4 regions of the Venatorbacter sp. C2-1 genome follow, and region 1 is predicted to be linked to each of the others. Evidence: predicted binding sites of a transcription regulator. Region 1 holds the regulator's gene; each other region holds the start of a gene.
The links. The regulator sigma-54, encoded in region 1, starts transcription at its own class of promoters, with help from an activator protein. The targets are predictions, from matches to a motif close to TGGCACNNNNNTTGCTNT.

Region 1 (4,521 bases):
CAGGATAACGGCAAGCTGACCGGTATTTTCACCGACGGTGACCTGCGTCGTGCCATTGATCACGGAGTTGATATCCATACCGCCACCATGGCCGATGTGATGACCGTCGGTGGCAAAACCACCACGCCAGGTACCCTCGCTGCCGAAGCGCTGAAGCTGATGGAAGACAACAAAATCAACGCCCTGGTCGTTAAAAATGGCGACGACACGGTTGGCGTCATCAATATGCACGATCTGCTGCGCGCGGGCGTAATCTGATGCGCAAGCGTTATCTGCTGTTACTGCTGACCCTGATCTTTGGTCTGGCTCTGCTGGCAGTGGATCGCTACACCCAGGAGCAGACGCCCCCCCTGAGTGAGCTGCAGAATCATGAACCGGATTACTATGGCGAAGGCCTGTACAACCGCCAGTACGACAGTAATGGCGAATTACAGCAAACCTTTGTTGCAGCACGCTCAACCCATTATCCGCAGACGAAAAGCACCCTCTTTACCGGGCCGCTGCTGATGTCAGACGATGATGATGGCCAGACCTGGCAGGTCAATGCCCGCGAAGGAACACTACAGGATAACGAGCAGTCGCTGCGCCTTATAGGCCAGGTCGAAATCCGGCCGCTCGATCCGGCCGACGCTGCGGACGATATTCTGATCGAAACCAGTATCCTGACCTACCACAGCCGCCAGCAACTGGCCGAGACTGATCAGCCGGTAACCATTACAAGCCCGCAAACACATATCAATGCAACCGGTATGACACTGGATATCGCGCGTCAGCGCATGGAATTCAAATCACAGGTGGATAGCCGCTATGTTCCGCAATAATCATCGTTTTCTGGCCGGCCTGTTTGTCCTGTGCAGCGCAGCCTCTGCTTATGCCTTACCCGACGACTGGCAGCAGGAAATGGTCATTCTCTCTGACCACGCTGAGCTCGACCGCAAGGCTGGCGTTGTTATTTATGAAGGCAATGTGATTCTGACCCAGGGAACCCTGCGCATCGAATCGGAGCGCCTGCTGATTATCCGCACCGATAGCACACTGGAAAAAGCCGTTGCCGAAGGGACAGCGAAAAAACCGGCACGCTATCAGCAACAGATCAATCCGGGAAAACCCCTGACCAAAGCACACGGCCAGCGCATTGATTACTTTGCCCGGCAACGTGAAGTCAACATTCAGGGCAATGCTCAACTGCAGCAGGACGGCAACCTGTTCAGTGGTGAGCGCATCCTCTATGACATGACCAAAGAAACCGTCAGCGCCAGCGGCGGCACCAGTACCTCCGGCCAGACTGGTGGTAATGGCGAAAAACAACGAATCAAAGTCGTAATTCAGCCACAGGCTCCGGCAGAATCTGCCACCGATAACAGCAAGCCAGTACAGGAACAGCCATGAAGACCCTGAAAGCCGAAAACCTGGCGAAAAGCTATAACGGCCGGGAAGTGGTAAAAGATGTATCCATGTCTGTGCAAAGCGGTCAGATCGTTGGCCTGCTGGGACCCAACGGGGCCGGTAAGACCACCTGTTTCTACATGATTGTGAATTTGGTGCAGGCCGATAAAGGCCGCATCAAAATTGACGACGAAGACATCAGTCATCTGCCGATGCACGGCCGGGCGCAGAAAGGCATTGGCTATCTGCCGCAGGAAGCCTCCATTTTCCGCAAATTAAGTGTGGCCGATAATATTCTCGCCATTCTCGAAACCCGCAAAGACCTCAACCGTGCACAGCGTCTGGAAAAACTGGAAGAGCTGCTGAATGAGTTTCATATTCAGCATATCCGCAGCAGTCTGGGCATGGCCTTATCCGGTGGTGAACGACGCCGGGTCGAGATTGCCCGCGCGCTGGCGGCTGAGCCGTCCTTTATTCTGCTTGATGAGCCGTTCGCCGGGGTTGACCCGATTTCTGTAGCTGACATCATGGACATCATCCGACAACTCAAGGCACGTGGCATCGGCGTACTCATTACGGACCACAACGTAAGGGAAACTCTGGCTATCTGTGAGAAAGCCTATATTGTCGGGGGTGGCCATATCATCGCCGAAGGCACCGCTGAACAGGTATTGGCCAGCGAGCAGGTACGCAAAGTGTACCTGGGTGAGGATTTCCGCCTGTGATGGCAAGCCCTGCTGCAGGGAAGTGGCTGATGATCCAAAGCAAAGGAAGATGCACAAAAGATTCCAAGGTTTACCGCTTGGCGTATAATGCACAGACTATGCCGATACTGAGTGATTACTGAACTTTTATGAAAGCGTCTCTTCAGTTAAAGATGGGTCAGCACCTGACCATGACCCCTCAGTTGCAACAAGCCATCCGCCTGCTTCAGCTGTCTACCCTCGATCTGCAGCAGGAGATTCAGGAAGCCCTCGATTCCAACCCGATGCTCGAAGTAGAAGAACACGAGCACGATGACCTGCCCGATCTGTCCCGCAACAGCGATCACGACACCAGCAGCAGCCACGAAGTCAGCAGTCAGGACGACAGCCACAACGACACTCCGGAACTGGATGAACAGTGGTCGCAGGAGCAATTGCCCGACGACCTGCCGGTCGACAGTCAGTGGGAAGATACTTACCAGACCACCGCCAGCGTTGCCTCCGGCAGCAGCAGTAACGCCATCGACGACGATTTCGATTACGACTCGCGCCACGCCAGCACCGAAGATCTGCAGGATCATCTGCTGTGGCAACTCAATTTGACCCCGATGTCAGATACCGACCGCGAGATCGCCCTGATGCTGATCGACGGCGTGGATGACGACGGCTATCTGCACACCACCGTCGAAGACATTCTGGAAAGCATGGACCCGGCTCTGGACGTCGAAGAAGACGAAGTCATGGCCGTCCTCCACCGCCTGCAGCAGTTTGATCCGGCCGGTGCTTTTGCCCGCGACCTGCGTGAATGCCTGTTGCTGCAACTGCAGCAACTGCCACCCGATACGCCCTGGCTGAACGAAGCCAAAATGGTCATCCGCGATTACATCGAACTGCTCGGCAGCAAGGATTATCCGACCCTGATGCGCAAAACCAAATTGCGCGAAGACGACCTCAAAGCCGTACTGCGGCTGATTAAAGAACTGAATCCCAAACCAGGTGCCGGCATCAGCGCCGAGCAGGCCGAATATGTGGTGCCCGATGTGCTGGTACGCAATATCCGCGACGAATGGCGGGTTGAGCTGAATCCGGATATCGCCCCCAAGCTGCGCGTTAACGCCGATTACGCCTCACTGGTACGCCGTTCCGATAACAGCACCGACAACGCCTTCTTGCGCGACCACCTGCAGGAAGCGCGCTGGTTTATCAAAAGTCTGCAAAGCCGCAACGAAACCCTGCTGAAAGTAGCCACCAAAATCGTCGAATATCAGATTGAATTCTTCGAACAGGGCGAAGAAGCAATGAAGCCGCTGGTGCTGCACGATATTGCCGAAGCCGTTGGTATGCATGAATCCACCATTTCCCGGGTAACCACCCAGAAATACATGCACACGCCACGCGGAATCTTCGAGCTGAAGTACTTTTTCTCCAGCCATGTCAGTACCGATGGCGGCGGCGAATGTTCCTCCACCGCAATCCGTGCCATGATTAAAAAACTGATTGCTGAAGAAAATGCCCGCAAACCGCTGAGCGACAACAAAATCGCCGCAGTGTTGGGTGAAAAAGGCATTCAGGTGGCACGGCGCACGGTAGCCAAATACCGTGAGGCTATGATGATTCCGCCTTCGAACGAACGTAAACAATTGATTTAAAAAACAACAAGCCAGCAACAAGGAGTCTGGACATGAAGATTAATATCAGCGGTCACCACGTTGACGTTACCGAATCTCTGCAAGCGTACGTAGACGAAAAAATGTCCAAGCTGGGACGCCACTTTGACAACATTACCAACGGCCAGGTAACCCTGACCGTTATTAAAGAGCGCATGATTGCTGAAGCGACTATTCACGTCAGCGGTGCCGACCTGCACGCCAGCGCTGAGCACGATGATATGTATGCTGCAATCGATCAGATGACCGACAAGCTCGACCGTCAGGTACTGAAACACAAAGAAAAACTGGTGGCGCGGCAACACGGACAAGGCTGATTAATGGACATTCGCATCGAGGATATCCTCACACCGGAACGCAGTCTGATAGATGCTCCGGTTTCCAGTAAAAAGAAATTACTGGAGTACCTGGCAGGTTTTATCGCAGAACAACTCAGCGACAGCTCTGCCGACGATATTTACGAGCGATTACTCAGCCGTGAACGCCTCGGCAGCACCGGGATTGGCGAAGGTATTGCCATTCCCCACTGCCGGCTGAAGCAGTGCGACCAGGCGATGGGCGTACTGCTGCGTCTGGTGGAGCCGGTGGATTACGACGCCATTGACCGCAAGCCGGTCGATCTGGTGTTTGCTCTGCTGGTTCCCGAAGAAGCTACTGAACAGCACCTGCAGGTTCTGGCGATGCTGGCACGCAACTTCAGCGAGCCGGCCTACCGCGAGGCACTGCGCAAAGCGCCGGATGCGCAACGGTTTTATCAGCGGGCG
Region 2 (4,521 bases), 1.9 Mb from region 1:
CCGACTTGGTTTGCGCCGATTTTGATGACTGATACTGCTCATCAAAAATCACCGTAATAATATCGCCGACACGACGTGCCTGCTGATCGGTGTACAAACCAAAACTGTAGCGCGCCTGAAATAAAGAACCATTGGCCATTGGTGGTGGCTGCAGGCTTTCGGCGGATACCGGCGCGTAATCCGGATCATCCGGATAAACCTCAGGCTCCAAAGGTACTGAAGTACAGGCCTGCAATGTTATAAGCATCAGCGCGGCCAGAGATAAACGGGATGAAAACAGCGTATTCATAACAACCTCCTTACACGTTCTGCGTCAGGAACTGCAGCATCTGATCGGCGGCGGATACAACCTTCGAATTCATTTCGTAGGAACGTTGCACGGTAATCATTTTTACCAGCTCTTCCACCACTTCAACGTTAGAGTTTTCCAGTGCTCCCTGCTCCACCGTACCAAAGCCTTCTTCATTCGGTACGCCTACCTGCGGCGCACCACTGGCGGCGGTTTCATAGAACACGTTACCACCCACTGCCTGCAGACCGGCCGGGTTAATAAAGTCGACGGTTTCAATCTGGCCCAGCTCCTGCGGCGTCGGATCACCAAACAGGGTGGCCTGCACAATCCCGTCTTTACTGACGGTGAGTTTATTGGTCTGCTCAGGAATGGTTATCTGCGGCTCCAGCGGATAGCCGTTAACGTTCACCACCACCCCTTCATTATTGATATGAAAGGTACCGTCACGGGTATAACCGATGGTGCCGTCCGGCATTGTGATCTGAAAAAAACCACGGCCGTTAATGGCCATATCCAGTGGCTGATCGGTCAGCTGCAGAGAACCTGTGGTGAAAATCTTTTGCGTACCCGCAGTACGTACACCGGTACCCAGCTGCAGACCCGACGGCAAACGGCTGTCAGCCGAGGAGTTGGCACCGGGCTGGCGCTGGATCTGGTACAGCAGGTCTTCGAATACCGCGCGGTCCTTTTTAAAGCCGGTGGTTGATACGTTGGCCAGGTTGTTAGAAACCGTGGTTAACGCCAGATCCTGTGCTTCCAGTCCGGTTTTACTTACCCAAAGTGCATTTAACATAGGTCAGCTCCTGTTACTGGTTGGCCAGAATTTGTGTGGTTGCGGCGGTATTTTCATCCACCCGTTTCATCAGCTTTACCTGCATTTCGTACTGGCGGTTAAGGGCAATCAAACTGGTCAGCTCGCTCACGGCATTGACGTTACTGCCTTCAACAAAACCGTTAACCAGTGTGATATTGGGGTCGGCAACCGCTGGCGGTGTGGCCGGATCACGGAAACGGAACAGGCCGTCTTCGCCTTTTTCCAGCGCCTGCAGATCCGGGCGCACCAGCTTAAGCTGCACCGGTTCGGCGACCGCCGCCGGGTTTTCCCCCAAAGGCTGGATCGTCACGATACCGGCGCGGCTGACTTCAATACTCTGAAACTCTGGCAGCACCACAGGCCCGCCATCGCCAATCAACTGCAGACCACTGCCATTCACCAGACGACCATCAGCATCGACGCTCAGATCGCCGGCACGGGTGTAAGCTTCCTGGCCGTCGGGTCCCTGCACCGCAAACCAGCCATCGCCTTCAATGGTCACGTCCATACGGTTGCCGGTTTCCATCAGAGGGCCCTGACGAAAATCACTGGCCGGGCGTTCAGTCATGGCATAAGCACGGGTTGGAAAATGATCGCCAAATACGCCCATCGCCCGGCTCTGGGTGTAATCGGAGCGGAAGCCTGTGGTACTGGCATTGGCCAGATTGTTGGCGTGTGCGGCCTGCCCCAGCGTATTTTGCTTGGCACCTGACATGGCAATGTATAAAGCGCGGTCCATAGTTCTGCCTCTGTTCTTGCGGGTAAGACGGAAAATCCACCTTACCGAATGAGTTACAGGAAACATTGCAGAGGACGTGCCAAAACCATAAAAGTCATTATTTTCAATAACTTATGATTTTTTGACGGTATCAGACGGGAAAAAGCGCGGAAAAAACGGCAGCCTCTTCCGCCAGAGGGGAAGAGGCTTGCCGCCAGGCAGTCATCAGATATTCAGAATGGTCTGAGTGACCTGATCGGTAGTTTCAATGGTTTTGGCACTGGCCTGGAAGTTACGCTGGGCAATGATCAGCCCGACCAGCTCTTCCGATAAATCCACGTTAGAGTCTTCCAGTGCCGATGAGCGCACCTGACCAAAGGAAGCCGTGCGTGGAGAGCCAACCGTCGGATCACCCGATTCAAAAGACTCGGCCCAGGATGTGTCGCCCAGCGGGGTCAGACCTTCCGGGTTGCGGAAGTTGGCCAGAGCCACCTGCCCCAGCGTCTGTGCCTGACCGTTGGTAAAGCGGGCGAAGATAATCCCTTCCTGATCCACTTCCAGTCCGGTCAGACGGCCGGTGGTGTAACCATTCTGGCTCACTTCGTTAACCGCAAAAGCACTGCCGAACTGAGTAGAGCCACTCAGGTCAATCTGGAAGTTGGAGTTGCTTGGCGGATCGGACAGAGGCAGACCACCTTCCAGCACGTTCACCGAACTCAGGGCACCGGTCGGATTACCATCGGCATCCTTAGGGTCCCAGTTGGTAATGTAGATATCACCTGTCGATACCGGATCAAAGCTGCCGTCCTGATTAAAGAACAGTTCAAAACGTGCCGGCGTTGGCTCCAGATTCTGCGGGAATGGCAGAGTCGGATCAGGATCCCCCACATCGAAGCCATCCACCTGAACATACATTGCCCACAGGTTGGCCTCGTTCGGACGGCTCGGATCAACCGGTTCCTTAACGAAATACTGTGTCATGACATGGGTATTACCCAGACTGTCATAGATATTCATCGAGGTGGCGTGGTTGTAGGTGTCCTGATCTTTCGGATCAAAAGCATTCAGGGTGTAAGGGGTAAACTCATCCGGTGTCAGCGCACCGAAAATACCGGATACCACCGGATCAGGCTGACTCAGGGTGTAGTTCTCGTTCAGGATAAAGGTCACCACACCACCCACCGCCGCAGACAGGTCAGCACTGGTACTGCCGCCCAGTACCACCGGACCGGTGTTATCGGCGCCCTGCACCACCAGCGAATCGGAAGTGACCGGACTGGAAATACTGAGCTTGATATCGCGGCCAATTTCGTTGGTGATGACCAGATCACCGGCAGCGGTAATTTCGGCGTTGAAACCCGGCAATGTCGTGCCGCGGTAGGAGTTAATTTCGTCGGCAATATCTTCCAGCGAGGTAGAGGTTAATACCTGACCATTCAGCGTCAGCTTCATATCATTGCCAGGGCTGTTATAACCCGACAGCGGAATATTCATGGTGGTCAGTGCCGATGCCGTGACCCCCGGCTGCTTGTTGAACAGCGCAACAATGGCATTGGCCTCACTGCGTTCAGGAATAACGATTTCAGTTTCTTCACCGTCCGGATCAGTCAGTACGACCGTCTGGCGCGGATATTCATTATTCACACCCTCAATACCGGTGGTCAGCAGCGTACCGTCAGACGGGTTAGCCTGCAGCAGACCATAGAGATCGGCAGCGGTAATATCCGGGCCTGAGGCACTGATATTACTGATCGAAATAATCGACGCTTCACCGGCTTCAGTGGCACGCAGTTCCAGCTGATACTGTGGCGGCACCACATTCGGTTCGATTTCGACTGCGGCCGCCTGCACACCGATGTAACCATCGGCATCCTGGCTGTTCAGCTGGCGGTTAATACTGGCCGCCAGTTGCTGCACCGAACGATATTCTTCATCCAGCGTAATCAGCACAGAGCCACTGCGGTTTTCGTTATCCGGAGCCGGTACTGTCAGGTTAATACGGAAGCTGTTGGATTTATCCACCTCGTCTTCACCGGTAACCACAAACAGACTGTCAAAGCCCAGTGCTGCAACCGCCTGCGGTTCAGCTACGGTTGGTGTCACCGAGATACCTTCACCGGAGCCCACATTGGTGTTGGTAAACACCAGCTGACCGCCCACCGCATCCACGGTGACCTTACCGGCGATACCCGCAGCACCGATATACACATCAATCTGTTGCTGAATGGCCACTGCCAGATCGTCCAGCGAGGCATAATTCGCCGGCGGAATGGTAATGTTGAACGGACCGCCACCATTACCGGTTGTGCTGGTGACTTCCAATTGGAAAACGTTATTGGCCTGAACCGGTTCAACGCCATTGTCGAAGCGGTTACCTGTCAGGAAGCCAATGCTGTCCAGACTCAGACCCACAGAAGACACCGAGTTATTGGCAATCTGCAGATAGTCACCCTGTGTTGCCGGAGCCTGAACCTGAAACTCAATACGGCCGGCATTATTAACAGCCAATACTTCTTCGTTACCTGCCCCCGCAGTCGCAGTGATCTGCGTATTAATCTGCGCCACGGCATCAGCAATACTTAAAGTGGCATAACCCGAACCCGGAGCCGCGCCCTGCCAGGCTGCCTGACTCAGGTTAATCGGATAGGTAGCACCGGTTTCGGTAGCGATGGTAAAGGCCAGTACGTTACCGCTACC
Region 3 (4,521 bases), 210 kb from region 1:
CGTTCGATTGACTGACGCGACAGCTCACGGCTGTTTTCAATCACCTGCACACCAGAGCCTGCGGCCTGCTGCAGCTGGGTGATCATCTGTTCGATCTCGCTGGCGGAGGCCTGGGTTTTACCGGCCAGAGTACGTACCTCATCGGCCACCACGGCAAAACCGCGCCCCTGCTCGCCGGCCCGGGCCGCCTCAATAGCAGCGTTCAGCGCCAGCAGGTTGGTCTGTTCAGAAATCGCCTTAATCACCGCCAGCACGGCTCCGACCTGCTGCGAATCGGTGGCCAGACGTTCAATCACCTGCGAAGCATTGCTCAGCGCATCCGCCAGCCGGCCAATGGCTTCACTGTTTTCGGTGACCACCCGCTGCCCCTGATCAACCACGGTGCGCGCTTCGCTGGCGGTCTGCGCGGCGGTGGCGGTGTTCTGGGCCACCTCTTTGGCGCTGGAAGCCATTTCGCTGACGGCGGTTGCCAGAGTGTTGTTTTCATCCAGCTGGGCATGGGCGCGGCGGGTCAGGGTATCGCTGAGACCGTTCAGACCATCGGCACCTGTGCGGATACCTTCGGCTTCGGTGCTGATGTTACGGAGGATGCCGCCCAGATAATCGGCGTAATCATTTACCGCCTGACGTAAGCGCCCGACTTCGTCATCACGGCTGACGGTAAGACGGGTACTGATCTGACCGTTAACCAGACTGCGGACCTGCGCCGTGGTTTCTTCCAGCCAGCCGATAATCTGCCGGCCAAAGACAATCATCACCAGCACAAACAGCAGAATCAGCGGAACCAGACTGGAATACAGCATCAGCGACAGTGCACTCATGGTCTGCAGAGCAACGCTCTGCGGCAACAGCATGCCCACCTGCCAATGCTGTTCCTCCAGACTGCTCAGAACCAGCAAAGCCTCGTCGTCCGGCACCACGCCGGCAGGTACAGCAACGCCACTGCGGCCGGCACTCAGCAGTGTTTTCAGCGGTGCCAGGCTGCGGTCTTTGGAGGCCAGTTCATCCAGTGTTTTCATGTCCAGAGACTGCGCGCGCAGACCCGGTGCAGCGACCACGGTACCGGTCTGATCAACCACGAAGGGATAAGCCTGAGCAATTTCGCGATGCCCCTGCAGTAATTTGCCCAGACCGCTGAGCATCAGATCGACAGTGGCAACACCCCAGAATTCTCCCTGACGACGAATAGCCACGGTACAGGTGACCATTGGCGTGCCGGATACCGGATCGGCATAGGCCTCCGACCAGGCACACTGCCCCGGCGCCAGCGTGCGCCCGATGCTGTACCAGCCCTCGTTGTGATAACCCGACCCGGCCGGATCGTTATAATCGTTCAGCAGTTGCAGACGACCCTGACTGTCACGCGCCCAGAACAGCGAGGCACGCTCCCGCGCCGGGTCCAGACGTTGCGGCTCTGGCCAGATACCGCCACCGGCAATGGCACCATTACCAAATTCGTCCACCAGATCGCGTAAATGAGTGATAAATGTTGTCTCATCCAATGGCAGTGTTGCACCCAGTGCCGCCATACTGCGCGTCAGTGATGCTGTGGCCTGCAGTACGCCATGGATTTCGGCAGCAATGCCCTCGACCCGCAGCTGCGCACTATCCTGCGCTTGCTGATACAAACGTGGCTCGGCAAGATAGTGGGTAAGAAGGTAGATACAGAGAACAGCGCCCAGCAGCAAAGATGCACCGGCCAGCCAGAGTTGTTTACGAATTAACATAGAATACGCCCGGAAGGTGATTATTTTCAGTCTAGTGAGAATTCCTGACTCTTCCGGATAACCGCCCTCAGCACAGCAGGATTACCATGACAAAGAAGACACTGATGTCACTCATTCTTTTATTAACAGCCTGCACCAGTCTGGCGACCGAGGTGTACATCAGCCGCGACGCTAACGGTAACGTCATCTTCAGTGATAAGCCGGGACAGAACTCCGAAAAACATGCGGTAAAAGAGCTGCCGTCCATCCCCGCCTATGTGCCTCCCCCCAGTGCACACCAGCCGGCCAAGGTGAACGAACCCAGCTTTAACTACACCAGTCTGAGTATTATCACCCCAAGCAATGGTCAGGATATTCCGACCGGTTTCGCCGGTAATGTTGAGGTGTCCGGCGTACTCAGTCCCGGCCTGCGCGAGGCCGACACACTTTATCTGCTGGATAACGGCGAAGTGTTACGTCAGGGACGCCAGACATCCTTCCAGCTCACCAACCTCAGCCGTGGCGAGCATGGCCTGCAACTGGTCGTGCGTGATCAAGCCGGCAACACCATTATCAGCAGTAATCTGGTGACCATTTATGTTCAGCGCGCTTCGGTTCTGAACCGTTCAGGCCGTTAAGGCCTGTTAACGCGGCCGGCACTGGCCTTAAAACCAAAGCACCAAATTCGAGCACAAAAATACTGCGAAGCACTGTTTTTGTGCGCTCAATTCTCCTGTATGTTCGTTCATGTTCGACTTAGCAACATGAATCGCCTACCCCGGCGCTAATATTGTGCATCCCTCCCATAACCTCTGATATATGGCTCAGTTTTTGCTGAAAGCCAGTTGCACAATGTTTTAGCGGCCTGACAGATGGCCACGACTGCCCTCTGGATAAGTACTGGTGGTGCGGTCTGACCCACGCCTCACGCGGCGTTTTTACAGGCAGCAAACGGAGACAAGCATGCTGGCCAGCCCGATCATCAATCAACGCTTACTGGAACACCTGAATACCGGTGTTCTGCTGCTGGACGCCGATCTGACCGTTCTTTATATGAACCCCGCAGCCGAAGCCCTGCTGGAAATGAGTGGCAAGCGCTGTCTGGGCGTGCCCTTTTTTGAACTGGCCATCGAATCTGAAGAAGCGACCAGCGCGCTGGAGCAGGCGATTATTACCGGCCACTCCTATACCAAACGCGAAGCCACTATTCAGCTGCACAATCAGCAACAGATGACACTGGATTACAGTGTCAGCCCGGTATCCCATCCGGAAAGCCGCCTGCCTTCGCTGCTGATCGAGCTGCAGGGGCGTGACCGGCTGATGCGCATCAGCCGCGAAGAGCAGCTGATCGCCAAACAGGAAACCACCCGCTCTTTAGTCCGCGGGCTGGCCCACGAAATTAAGAACCCTCTCGGTGGTATCCGCGGTGCCGCGCAACTGCTGGAGCGTGAATTACCTTCGGCCGAGCTGAAGGAATACACCAACATCATTATCGAAGAAGCCGACCGCCTGCGTGATCTGGTCGACCGTCTGCTCGGCCCGCGCCAGATTCCGAAACAGGAACAGGTTAATATTCACGAAGTGCTGGAACGTGTCTGCCAGCTGATCGATGTTGAATCGGCCGGCCGCATCAATATTGAGCGCGATTACGATCCGTCTATTCCGGAGCTTGAGGCCGACAAAGGTCAGCTGATTCAGGCCCTGCTGAATATCTGCCGCAACGCCATGCAGGCAATGCTCGAAGCACAGCCGCCACTGGCACAGCCACAACTGAGTTTACGCACCCGCACCGTGCGCCAGTTTACCATTGGCCATCATCGTCACCGTCTGGTCGCACAGATCGATATCAGCGACAACGGCCCGGGCATTCCCGAAGAATTACGCGAAAATCTTTTCTACCCGATGGTCAGCGGCCGCGCCGACGGCACCGGCCTGGGATTATCGATTTCGCAATCCATTATCAATCAGAAGAACGGCATCATTGAGTTTGTCAGTGATGCCAGTAAAACCGTCTTCTCTATTTATTTACCTCTGGAATAACTATGAGCACTGTCTGGATTATCGACGACGACAAATCAATCCGCTGGGTTCTGGAAAAAGCTCTGGAACAGGCCAATATCACCACCCGCGTCTTTGAACAGGCGGAGCCGGCACTGGCAGCGTTAAAGCGAGAACATCCGGATGCCATTATTTCCGATATCCGGATGCCCGGCATGGATGGTCTGGCGTTATTACGTCATGCTCATGAAGCTCACCCGGATTTACCGGTAATTATTATGACCGCCCATTCCGACCTGGAAAGCGCGGTATCGTCCTATCAGCAGGGTGCGTTTGAATATTTACCCAAGCCATTTGATGTGGATGAAGCAGTCAGCCTGATTCATCGTGCGATTGCACACTTCGCTGAATTAAATGCCAATGCGCCGCAAAGCGAAGAAGAAACCGAAGAGCATGAAATTATTGGCGAAGCGCCGGCCATGCAGGAAGTTTTCCGTGCCATTGGCCGCCTGTCTCAATCCAATATTACCGTATTAATTAACGGTGAATCCGGTACCGGTAAAGAACTGGTTGCCCATGCCCTGCACAAACACAGCCCACGTTCGGCGCAGCCGTTTATTGCCCTGAATATGGCGGCTATTCCCAAAGACCTGATCGAATCAGAATTATTCGGCCACGAAAAAGGCTCCTTTACCGGTGCCGGCGGTCAGCGTCGCGGACGCTTTGAACAGGCTAATGGCGGTACTTTATTTCTCGACGAAATCGGTGATATGCCGGCCGATACCCAGACCCGTTTATTGCGTGTTCTGGCCGACGG
Region 4 (4,521 bases), 1.2 Mb from region 1:
GCGTCAGAGCGTCGAGCGCGCCAAAAGGCTCATCCATTAATAACACCTGAGGCTCCATCGCCAGTGCCCGGGCGATGCCCACGCGTTGCTTCATGCCACCGGAAATTTCATCCGGGCGTTTATGCATGGCATGGGTCATATGCACCAGCTCCAGGTTGTGCTCAATCCAGGCTTTCATTTCGGCTTTGGATTTTTTGCCACGGAATACCTGTTTTACTGCCAGTTCGACATTTTCATAAGCACTGAGCCAGGGCAGCAGGGAGTGGTTCTGAAAAACCACCGCACGTTCAGGGCCTGGCTCGTTCACTTCTTTACCATTCAGAACTACGCCGCCTTCGGTTGCCTGCAGCAGACCGGCAACAATATTCAGCACGGTGGATTTGCCGCAGCCGGAGTGGCCGATCAGTGAAATATACTCACCTTTATTAATCTTAAGATCGACACTCTGCAACGCGCGGAAACTGCCTTTTGCGGTGCTGAATTCAATACCTACCTGAGTCAGTTCGAGTAGTGGGTTCATAATTTTCTCCGGTTCTCAGCGTAAGGTGGCGGACTTATCCCAGGAAACGCTCCGTTGCAGCAGCAACATAATGCGGTCAAGGGCAAAACCAATTAAGCCGATGGTAATAACCGCGACCATAATACGGCCGAGGGAATTTGAGCTGCCGTTCTGGAATTCGTCCCAGACGAATTTTCCAAGTCCGGGGTTTTGTGCCAGCATTTCCGCAGCAATCAGCACCATCCAGGCGATACTCAGCGACAGACGAAGACCGGTAAACATCATCGGAATAGCGGCAGGTAACACAATTTTCCGTACATGAGTCAGCCAGCTTAAACGCAGTACCTGACTGACATTTTTTAAATCCTGAGAAATAGAGGCGACGCCCACGGCGGTATTAATAACGGTTGGCCACAGGCAGCAGAGCATGACGGTAATCATGGAAGTGACAAAAGACTTTGCTACAACCGGGTCATCGCTGACATAGACAGCACTGACCACCATAGTGACCAGTGGCAGCCAGGCCAGAGGTGATACCGGTTTGAAAATCTGAATCACCGGGTTAAATGCCGAGTACAGGTTGGCACTTAAACCAATAACAATACCCAGCGGAATGGCGATCAGTGAGGCAATCAGAAAACCGCTCAGAACCGTAATCAGGCTGGTACCAATCTGATCGACGTAGGTTGGCTTACCGGTATAGTCGCGGATTTTGACGATATAATCCGGGTCCTGTGCCAGACGCCGGGCATTACGTTCATCCTGGCGCTGGTAAAAAGCGGCTGCTTTTTCACGCTCTGTAATATGTTCGCTGATCAGGGTTTTACTCTGGATCAGTACATCGGCAGGTCCGGGGAATTTTCCCAGAGAGGTGTTAATACTTGATGCGGCCGCATGCCAGATCATTAAAAACACCAAAATCCCTGCCAGAGGAATGCCGATGGCTTTGGCAATAATGCTCAGGTTCTGGCTGCGGTTTTCTCCCTGAGCGGCTTTAATCATCGGTTCCAGCCAGCTTATTTTGCTTAATGTTTGGGTCAGGGCAATGCTCATAGGATCTCCTTGACGGATTCAGTTGACTGCACAATTTCGATGAATGTGTGATGGTAGTCCGGCTGTTTTAGTCCGGCTGTTAAAACAGCCGGCTTATTCCCTGTGTTACAGCTTTTGCTCGCCTTTCAGGCCGATAGCAAACTTCTGCAGGTAAGCATTCGGTTGCTGACCGTCATAGGTGATGTTGTCGATAAATTCCGTTTGTGGGGCACGGAAGCCGCTTTCATTGCTGAAGTCAGGGAAGTCTTTGGCATCGGCTTTGCCTTCAGCAATAAGTGCTTTTGCTGCTTCTGCGTAAATGTCAGGGCGATACACTTTTTTCGCGATGTCTTTGTACCAGTCATCCGATTTAGCTTCGGCAATCTGACCCCAGCGGCGCATCTGTGTCAGATACCAGATGGCATCGGAGTAATAAGGGTAGGTGGCGTTGTAGCGGAAAAAGACATTGAAATCCGGTACAGAGCGCTTATCGCCTTTTTCATACTCGAAAGTACCGGTCATGGAGTTAGCAATCACTTTGTAATCGGCGCCTACATACTGTGGCTTGGCCAGAATTTTTACCGCCTCCTCGCGGTTGGCATTATTATTTTCATCAAGCCAGGCGGCAGCACGGATCAGTGCTTTGACCACACGCTTGTGAGTGTTCGGATATTTTTCTGCCCAGGTTTTGCTGACGCCAAATACTTTTTCCGGATTGTTTTTCCAGATTTCGTAGTCGGTAATCACCGGAACACCGATGCCTTTAAAGACGGCCTGCTGGTTCCAGGGTTCGCCTACGCAATAACCATAAATCGTACCGGCTTCCATCGTTGCCGGCATTTGTGGTGGCGGTGTAACCGAAAGCAGGGCATCAGCATTCAGCTGACCGGAGGTGTCACCTTTCGACGGTGCGTAATAACCCGGGTTAATACCGCCAGCCGCCAGCCAGTAGCGTAATTCGTAGTTGTGGGTGGATACCGGAAAAACCATGCCCATATTAAATGGCTTACCCTGGGCTTTGTATTTTTCTATGACTGGTTTCAGGTAATCGGCTTTAATCGGGTGTACGGGTTTCCCTTCAGCATCTTTGGGAATAAAGGGTTTCATTTGCTGCCAGACATCATTGGAAACGGTAATGGCATTGCCGTTTAAATCCATACTGAAGGCGGTAATGATATCGGCTTTGGTGCCAAACCCAATGGTTGCGCCCAATGGCTGGCCCGCCAGCATATGGGCGCCATCCAGCTGGCCATCAATCACGCGGTCGAGTAGTACTTTCCAGTTTGCCTGTGCTTCGAGGGTGACATACAAGCCTTCGTCCTCAAAGAAACCCTTTTCATAGGCAATAGCCAGCGGTGCCATATCGGTTAATTTAATAAAACCGAATTTAAGCTCTTCTTTTTCCGGATAATCATCAGCATGACTGAGTGGTATCGATAATGCCGATAAACCACTGGCCAGACCTGTGGTCAGAATCAATGCACTTTTTATCAGTGTGCGGCGCAGAGTGTTCAGTCCTTGCATGGTCTTCCCCTTTCTTGGCAACAAAAAAAAGGCGCCACAACGGTTGCCCGTTGTAAGCGCCTTTGCTGTTAAAATGTGTCAGTACGGTTACCCGCCATTGGGTATGCACTGAATAAGAAATTCAGAATAAGTATTGCCAGAAGCGTGCCAGAGTTTTCAGACAATGTCCGTCTATGGCGTTTTTAACGCATTTTAATCCGCTAACTTCCTGTTTTTATTTGGGTTGCAATCAACCGTAAGGTTTTTAAAAGCGGTTGTCAGGAATAAAAAAATCCCTGCGTTTTTACGGCAAGGATTTTTTTTGCTCTGCTGAAGAGCAGGTTATGCGTTGGTGCTGCGACTTGGTGCAGTGCACAACCTGATTTAAAGAAGCTCGGTCATGCTTAATAAACCGGCAGCAACATCCACCAGACGGCGGTTCTGATTCATCGCCATACTGCGTAATAACGCATAGGCTTCCTGTTCGCTCATCTGGCGGCGCTGAATCAGTTCACGTTTGGCGCGGTCAATCAGTTTGCGCTCATGCAGTTCTGTACGGGCGGCATCCAGTTCATCATTCAGGCTTTTTAAGCGTTGGCCCTGAGCTTCGATTAATTCGACCACCGGCTTACTGACGTTATGCACCATATCGTCATCGGGACCGCTGAGAGCATGGTCTGACTCATGCCCGGCGGACTGTGAATGGCTGACGTACAGAGCAAACGAAGGAACATCGTCGAACGCTCCGCGTTGCAGGTCATTGCCTTGTTGGTCGGGACTTAATGCCGCTTCGCGTACCGCAAGAATGCGTTGCTGGCTGTGGGAGAGGAGTTGGGTTTCCAACACTTCTTCGACATATTTGATGGCATCCAGCCGTTCAGAACAGCAGATAAACCAGCGCACATCATAATCCGCTGCTGCCAGTGACTGGGGACCGGCGGTCAGGGCCAGACGCCGCAGGCGTTCAAATTCGAGCTGGAATTCACCGCGCTGAACCTGTTCCCAGGCGCTCAGAGCTTCGTCACTGGCATAATCGCTGAAAATATGGAAACAGCGATCCTGCCGGTCGATTAACTGTGTCAGGCGCTGACGCAGGCCGGGGTCAAATTCATGAGCGGAAAATCCGGCAGCCCCACAGGCGCGTTCCTGTCCGGCCAGCTCTTTGCCCTGCATTAAATTAAACATGGCGACGAGAATACGTGCGGTTATTTCATCGGCCGCGTTGCCTGCGGCCTCGAACACCACGGCCAGTAAGCTCTGAATCATTTCGGAATAGGCTTTGATGGCAACGGTGGTATTGAATTTCAGCTGCTCTACATCCTGACGCAGTTGTGGCAGTCGTTCGAGACTGTGCAGGGCATAACCCAGACGGCGGAACCAGCGTGCGGGAAAGGCATGCTGCCCATGCTCTGGCAGTAAGTTGGCCAGGGCTTTATGAAACAGCGCCAGTTGCTCATTGCTGCTGTGCCACTGTTGTTGCAGTTCTT

Region 2: the regulator sigma-54 is predicted to act here: its motif matches at 1,910-1,927, upstream of flgF (flagellar basal-body rod protein FlgF).
Region 3: the regulator sigma-54 is predicted to act here: its motif matches at 2,527-2,544, upstream of glnL (nitrogen regulation protein NR(II)).
Region 4: the regulator sigma-54 is predicted to act here: its motif matches at 3,188-3,205, upstream of MT343_RS08425 (CmpA/NrtA family ABC transporter substrate-binding protein).

What each region holds. Positions count from the first base shown of each region.
Region 1 is NZ_CP094879.1:655,764-660,284, reverse strand. It holds gene MT343_RS02910 (KpsF/GutQ family sugar-phosphate isomerase) at 1-258, shown strand, start outside; gene lptC (LPS export ABC transporter periplasmic protein LptC) at 258-821, shown strand; gene lptA (lipopolysaccharide transport periplasmic protein LptA) at 808-1,389, shown strand; gene lptB (LPS export ABC transporter ATP-binding protein) at 1,386-2,111, shown strand; gene MT343_RS02890 (RNA polymerase factor sigma-54) at 2,240-3,739, shown strand; gene hpf (ribosome hibernation-promoting factor, HPF/YfiA family) at 3,772-4,074, shown strand; gene ptsN (PTS IIA-like nitrogen regulatory protein PtsN) at 4,078-4,521, shown strand, end outside.
Region 2 is NZ_CP094879.1:3,062,153-3,066,673, forward strand. It holds gene flgH (flagellar basal body L-ring protein FlgH) at 1-289, opposite strand, end outside; gene flgG (flagellar basal-body rod protein FlgG) at 300-1,085, opposite strand; gene flgF (flagellar basal-body rod protein FlgF) at 1,099-1,845, opposite strand; gene MT343_RS13735 (flagellar hook-basal body complex protein) at 2,050-4,521, opposite strand, start outside.
Region 3 is NZ_CP094879.1:861,508-866,028, reverse strand. It holds gene MT343_RS03825 (methyl-accepting chemotaxis protein) at 1-1,727, opposite strand, end outside; gene MT343_RS03820 (DUF4124 domain-containing protein) at 1,832-2,344, shown strand; gene glnL (nitrogen regulation protein NR(II)) at 2,670-3,746, shown strand; gene ntrC (nitrogen regulation protein NR(I)) at 3,749-4,521, shown strand, end outside.
Region 4 is NZ_CP094879.1:1,901,477-1,905,997, forward strand. It holds gene MT343_RS08415 (ABC transporter ATP-binding protein) at 1-520, opposite strand, end outside; gene MT343_RS08420 (ABC transporter permease) at 536-1,552, opposite strand; gene MT343_RS08425 (CmpA/NrtA family ABC transporter substrate-binding protein) at 1,658-3,055, opposite strand; gene MT343_RS08430 (nitrate regulatory protein) at 3,419-4,521, opposite strand, start outside.